Regions from separate parts of the Enterobacter sp. MGH 24 genome, predicted to be linked through region 3. Evidence: riboswitches for the same ligand, from Rfam matches in the RefSeq annotation. Region 3 holds a riboswitch; each other region holds the start of a gene.

Region 1 (2,260 bases), 500 kb from region 3:
CATTCCAGACCAAGCAGGCCGAATAGCGAGGCCAGCCAGCCCTGGCGACCGTAAACGCTCAGAATACCAAATACCGCCACCAGCACGGGCAGGATCAGCGTCATCGCGCACAGCCGCAGCAGGGCAAGCCTGCCGGGGAAACGCCGCCGATACAGGGCGCGCGCCAGAAAAATGGCCGGGATCGCCGACAGCAGGGCAGAAAGCGACGCCTGCCAGAAGGAGAACCGGATAACGTGCCAGAGGTAGCCGTCGTGCCAGAGCGCGAGCAGGTCACTCTCTGGCGCGTTGAACCACAGTGCAAGAAAAGCCCCCAGGCTGACCACCACCATCACTATGGCGGCGAGGAGCCCGGGAAGTAACCAGCCGGGAATCAGCGGCTGACGGCGCGTTGCCATTCACTTACCCATGCTGCACGCTGCGCGGCGACCTGCTGCGGCGTAAACTCCAGCGAGGTTTTTGGTTTGGTCAACTGCTCGAAACCTGCGGGCAGGGCAATGTTAGTGACCGGATACATCCAGTTGCCTGCGGGAATCGCATTCTGGAACGCCGGTGAAACCATAAACTTCAGGAACTTCTCGGCCAGCTCCGGCTGTTTGCTGGCGGCGGTACGCGCGGCGACTTCCACCTGCAGATAGTGTCCTTCACCAAAATTAGCGGCGGCGTAGTTATCTTTCTTCTCGGCGATAATGTGGTAGGCCGGAGAGGTGGTGTAGCTCAGCACCAGGTCGCTTTCACCTTTCAGGAACAGGCCATAGGCTTCGCTCCAGCCCTTGGTGACGGTGACGGTTTTGGCGGCCAGCTTCTGCCACGCTTCCGGCGCTTTATCCCCGTAGACCTTTTGCATCCACAGCAGCAGGCCCAGGCCAGGCGTACTGGTACGCGGGTCTTCATAAATCACGCGCCATTTCTGATCGCTTTCGACCAGCTCTTTCAGGCTCTTCGGCGGGTTTTTCAGCTTATTTTTGTCGTAAACAAAAGCAAAGTAGCCGTAATCGAACGGCACAAAGGTGTCGTTTTTCCAGCCGCCCGGCACGTTAACGGCATCTGCCGCGACGCCGCTTTTGGCAAACAGTTTGGTCTGCGAGGCGGCGTCCAGCAGGTTGTTATCCAGCCCGAGCACCACGTCGGCCTTGCTGTTTTTCCCTTCCATGCGCAGACGGTTGAGCAGCGACACGCCATCTTCCAGCGCCACGAACTTCAGCTCGCAGTTACAGTCCGCTTCAAAGGCTTTTTTAACCACCGGGCCAGGGCCCCAGTCGGCAGAGAAAGAGTCATAGGTGTAGACCGTCAGGACGGGCTTGGCAAAAGCAGGCAGCGCAAACAGCGCCAGCAGGGGAAGAACTTTTTTTAACACTTTGCACCTCAAAGTTGAGTGGCAAAGGATTTTGAGCAACAGCCTCAAATCCCTTCGCCGGCGTTATCCGGATCAGGTTCGACGGGTATTATCTCAGCGCACATCTGTGATGCAGCACCCCGTTGAGAACGGCGCTATTGTAATGATTTGGTGAATATTACGAAAGCGTTATGGCTCCGGCGGCGCAAACCAGGCGGATTTAAAATCAAACCAGCCCAGGGTGTTCATCCGCAGGCCGCGCATGCTGCGCTGGCCCTGGATCATCAGCCAGTGGTGGATCAACGGGACGATCGCCTGCTCGGCCAGCAGCTGCTGGCACCACGCTGCAAGATTCATATCTCCCGCACGCCACTGGGCGGCGTCCTGCTGCCAGTCACGGTCGATGCAGTGCTGGATGAGAGGCACTTCATACAGATGCGAGAAAAGGGAAAAATCGAGCGGCAGGGTAAAGTTGGCGCTGTTGAGCCAGATATCACTGGCGATCTCTCCCTGATGCCATTCGTCATAGTCCACTTCCCTGATCTCCAGCTTGACCCCCTCGGCTGCCAGCAGTCGGGTCATGATTCTGGCGATAAAACGATGCTCTACGTGCTCGCGGTAGTAGGTCAGGGTGATGGACTCCAGCCCTGCGGGTTTGTCGCAGTGCACCGGGCGGGCGTGGTGCCAGCGCGGAAGCAGGCCGTACGCCGGGAACCAGTATGTCTGGTACTGCTCTTCCGCATGGTAGATCAGGTTGGAAGGGGACAAAACGTGGCTGATCCACTTGCGGACGGCCTGGTTTGCCCCACGGTGGGTGCGGCGGTCAAAGAGGAGATAGTAGCAGCCCTCCTCCAGGCGGCTCTCCACGGCCTTTTCTCCGGTGGTGGGGCCTTCAAGCGTCAGCCCGCAGCTCAGGTCTTCATTGAG
Region 2 (2,260 bases), 2.9 Mb from region 3:
CCCCTGCGCTTTCATCTCGCGTTCAGTTTGCGCATGCGGTGTGCCTAACAGCGCGGCGGCTTCCGGCAGATTGGGCGTGATAAGCGCCACCTGCGGCAACAGCTTTGTGCGCAGCGTCTCGACGGCGGAGGCAGAGAGCAGCGGGTCACCGCTTTTTGCCAGCATGACGGTATCCAGCACCACGTTTTGCACCTGATAGCGTTTAAGCCGCTCGGCCACCGCTTCCACAATGTCCGTCTCGGCCAGCATGCCGATCTTGGTGGTATCAATACGCACGTCGCTGAACACCGAATCCAGCTGCGCGGCGACAAAATCAGGTTCGATACGATAGACCGACTGTACGCCACGCGTGTTTTGCGCCACCAGCGCGGTAATGACCGAGCAGCCGTACGCGCCAAGGGCCGAGAAGGTTTTGAGGTCAGCCTGGATCCCTGCGCCGCCGCTAGGATCGGTGCCGGCAATGGTCAGGGCGTTAATCCGCTTCATGCCTGCTCCTCCAGCGAATAGAGCGCATCCAGAAACGCGCTGGCAAAACTGCCAGGCCCACGTGACTGCGCAACGGCGACCGTTCCGGCCCGCTTCATCCATCCGCAGGCGGCAGCGACGTTATCCATCCGGTCGCCCGGCAGCGAGCAGCTCGCCGCCACAACGGCAGAAAGCGCGCATCCGGTTCCCACTACGCGCGTCATCAGCGGATCGCCGCCCGTAACCGTGCGGGTGCGTTGCCCGTCAGTGATGTAATCCACCTCGCCGGTGACGACCACAACGGCATGGGTCTGGCGAGCCAGCGCCTGTGCGGCGGGCACCGCGCTGGCTGCGGTATCGGTTGTATCAACGCCGCGCCCGCCCGCGCTCATTCCGGCAAGGGCAAGAATTTCAGAGGCATTGCCGCGAATGGCGGCCGGTTTCAGGGCAAGAATTTGATGGCAAAAGCGGGTGCGGAACGTCAGGGCGCCGACGGCAACCGGGTCCAGCGTCCAGGGCTTGCCTGCCGCCACCGTGCTTTCTATTGCCCGACGCATCGCCTGAGCACGCGGCGAGGTCAGCGTGCCAACGTTAATCAGCAGCGCATCGGCTACCGCGGCAAACTGTTCAGCCTCTTCGGCCTCAATCACCATCGCGGGTGATGCGCCAAGCGCCAGCAAAACGTTGGCCGTAAAGGTCTGCACGACATCGTTGGTCATACAGTGGGTTAGCGGAGAACGGGTTCGGAAGTGGTGTAAAACGTGTAAATCGAGCAGGTCAGGCTGCATGGGTTCGCTCCTGCCTTGCGTGAAGAAGCGATGACCGGGAAGGCATCTGACTTCCCTACGCTGGCATTATCCAGATCAGGTAATACGGGTATTTCTCAGCCTTCAATGAAGAAGGGCACCCCGAGTCAAAATACTTATAAAACAGTGAGTTACTCAAACTCATTGTCAATATTTAGTGTAACCGCGCCCGCAGGCCATGCGCAAGGGGTTTCGATGATACAGATTTACCTACTTATTTTTACCTTTTATCTAACAATCCACTTACTCATTTTTATTGCAATCTGGCCTGAACGCTATCTCGCTTAAATCTGCAACCTAAATATTTTTTCCAAATTAACTTAGACGATGAATAGCCGAAAAAAACCTTCATTCAAAACCTGAAAAAGATTCGTAAATAAAGAACTAAGAAATATCTATCAATTTATATTAACTATTTTGTGTATTTTCCATAATTTCAGGTCAAAACACTTAAATAAAATTTATGGATTGGCGTTTTTAACCCTTTTTGCAACCTCGCCTTTTTGTTTTTATATATCATTGTAATTTATGAATATTTTTCCATAATCACTGTGGCGAGTCGTTTTAGCTATTCATGCTGTTTATGATTTAGATCAATAATCAAAATTTCACATTGATAGATAGTTGCTGCACGTTACGAAATAAGTCCCCTAACCAAAACCTCAGGGTTAACGTTAAATGAATCCAGATATAACAAGAATTTATATCATCCCGCCAGGATAGCGATCTGACCTTTATCTTTTTTATTTATTGATTTAATGATGAGAACTTTCAAATGAAATTTATTAAAACGGCTGTAGCGTCAATCACTCTTTGCGCTATCTCTGGTTCTGTATTTGCTACCACTTACTTTTCGATACAAGAAAAGTCAGACGCTATTCAGCATATCAGGGATGAGGCGAATGCCGCGAATAGCCTGTATAAACTTAACATTCAGAAATTTAACCTCGATCGCGCTCATTATACACCGCAAGATCAGGCTATTTCTG
Region 3 (2,260 bases):
GCAGGATGGAATCCTCCCGGCGGATAGCGACAATGATGCACGGTGCGATCTGCGGGTAATAGCGTTCGCGACAGTGGTTACAGAGCAACGCCCACTCGGTTTTGCTCGGATGCATGGTGTATCCGCAGTAGCCGCAGTATTTATGCGAGCGGTAAAACTCTGCCAGCTGCACGCCGCGCCCCGCCAGCTGGAACAGCCCGACATCCAGATCCAGCACCTGGCGAACGGATCCCATATCCTGGCGGCGAGCCTGTTGGATCAACCACACAGGATCGCCCTGCCACTCGCCAATCTTCAGCGCGCGCTGGCCTACAAGATCGAACATTTCCGCTGCACCGTAGGGCAACTCTCCGGCAGGCAGCCATAACTTTTGTTCGTGACTGACGATCCACCAACCAAGATCTGATTTTTCAATAATACGATCCATATCTATTGCACTACCTTCGCTTCACTGACATGTTGTTAGCATTGTGGTTACATTCTGGATAAGCAGATTCAATCCTACATTTTGCGGAGTCGACCATGTTAAACCAGCTGGAAAGCCTGACTGAGCGCGTTAGAGGAAGTAACAAACTGGTGGATCGCTGGCTACATGTGCGCAAGCATCTACTCGTGGCTTATTACAATCTGGTCGGTATTAAGCCTGGCAAAGAATCGTTTATGCGACTGAATGAAAAAGCGCTGGATGATTTTTGTCAGGGCCTGGTCGACTATCTGTCCGACGGCCATTTCAATATTTATGAACGCATTATCCGCGAAATGGAAGGGACAACACCGTATTTAGCGGCCAGCAAACTCTATCCGCTGCTGGAAGCCAACACCCAGCAGATCATGGATTACTATGATTCCGCGCTCGAGAACGCCATCGATCACGATAACTATCTTGAGTTTCAGCGTGCGCTATCCGACCTCGGTGAGGCGCTGGAAGAGCGATTCACGCTGGAAGATAAGCTGATCGCTCTCGTACTGGACAATGATTTGAACATCAGTAACGAAGAGAACGTCGCGCGCCCTGCTTGAGTTCTTCATCGTTAACGAGTAATTTACAACCATTCGCCCCTCTCACGAGGGGGATTTTTCTTGTCGGAGTGCCCAGCGCCTGAAAGCGCGGGCTGAGACCGTTAATTCGGGATCCGCGGAACCTGATCAGGCTAATACCTGCGAAGGGAACAAGAGTCAAACAGCTGTTGTATCGCCCAGGGGCGATCCTCTCTTGCTTCATCCGTCGTCTGACAAGCCATGTCCTTCACTTTTGGAATGAGCTATGTCTACTGCAAAACTGACCCGCCGCGAACAGCGCGCACAGGCCCAACACTTCATCGATACCCTGGAAGGTACCGCTTTCCCGAACTCGAAACGCATCTACATTTCCGGCTCGCAGGCCGATATCCGCGTCCCGATGCGCGAAATTCAGCTCAGCCCGACGCTTATCGGCGGCAGCAAAGAGGATCCGCAGTTTGAAGACAACGAAGCCGTGCCGGTGTATGACACCTCCGGCCCGTACGGCGACCCATCTGTTACGATCAACGTCCAGCAGGGTCTGGCTAAGCTGCGCCAGCCGTGGATTGATGCGCGCAACGACTGCGAAGAACTGAGCGTGCGCAGCTCTGCGTACACCAAAGAGCGCCTGGCCGACGACGGCCTGGACGCGCTGCGCTTTACCGGCCTGCTGACGCCAAAACGCGCTAAAGCGGGCAAATGCGTGACCCAGCTGCACTACGCGCGCCAGGGCGTCGTCACGCCGGAGATGGAGTTCATCGCCATCCGCGAAAACATGGGCCGCGAGCGCATCCGCAGCGAAGTGCTGCGCTACCAGCATCCGGGTGAAGGCTTTGGCGCACGCCTGCCGGAGAACATCACGCCGGAGTTTGTGCGTGACGAAGTGGCCGCAGGCCGCGCGATCATCCCCGCCAACATTAACCACCCGGAATCCGAGCCGATGATTATCGGCCGCAACTTCCTGGTGAAGGTCAACGCGAACATCGGTAACTCGGCCGTCACCTCCTCCATCGAAGAAGAGGTGGAAAAGCTGGTCTGGTCAACGCGCTGGGGCGCGGACACGGTAATGGACCTCTCCACCGGCCGCTATATCCATGAAACCCGCGAATGGATCCTGCGTAACAGCCCGGTACCGATTGGCACCGTCCCGATTTATCAGGCGCTGGAGAAGGTCAACGGCATTGCCGAAGACCTCACCTGGGAAGCGTTCCGCGACACGCTGCTGGAGCAGGCTGAACAGGGCGTGGACTACTTCACCATT

What was found. A riboswitch is a leader RNA that binds a small molecule or an ion and turns the genes downstream of it on or off. The one in region 3 is predicted to bind thiamine pyrophosphate.
Region 1: another riboswitch for thiamine pyrophosphate. It lies ahead of thiB (thiamine ABC transporter substrate binding subunit); the one in region 3 lies ahead of thiC (phosphomethylpyrimidine synthase ThiC).
Region 2: another riboswitch for thiamine pyrophosphate. It lies ahead of thiM (hydroxyethylthiazole kinase); the one in region 3 lies ahead of thiC (phosphomethylpyrimidine synthase ThiC).

Annotation. Positions count from the first base shown of each region.
Region 1 is NZ_KI535657.1:2,156,704-2,158,963, forward strand. Features, by position in the region: gene thiP (thiamine/thiamine pyrophosphate ABC transporter permease ThiP) at 1-395, opposite strand, end outside; gene thiB (thiamine ABC transporter substrate binding subunit) at 371-1,354, opposite strand; TPP riboswitch at 1,386-1,486, opposite strand; gene sgrR (HTH-type transcriptional regulator SgrR) at 1,523-2,260, opposite strand, start outside.
Region 2 is NZ_KI535657.1:4,510,040-4,512,299, forward strand. Features, by position in the region: gene thiD (bifunctional hydroxymethylpyrimidine kinase/phosphomethylpyrimidine kinase) at 1-486, opposite strand, end outside; gene thiM (hydroxyethylthiazole kinase) at 483-1,253, opposite strand; TPP riboswitch at 1,289-1,386, opposite strand; gene L370_RS23755 (YadA C-terminal domain-containing protein) at 2,047-2,260, shown strand, end outside.
Region 3 is NZ_KI535657.1:1,655,285-1,657,544, reverse strand. Features, by position in the region: gene nudC (NAD(+) diphosphatase) at 1-427, opposite strand, end outside; gene L370_RS13995 (Rsd/AlgQ family anti-sigma factor) at 523-1,020, shown strand; TPP riboswitch at 1,075-1,186, shown strand; gene thiC (phosphomethylpyrimidine synthase ThiC) at 1,265-2,260, shown strand, end outside.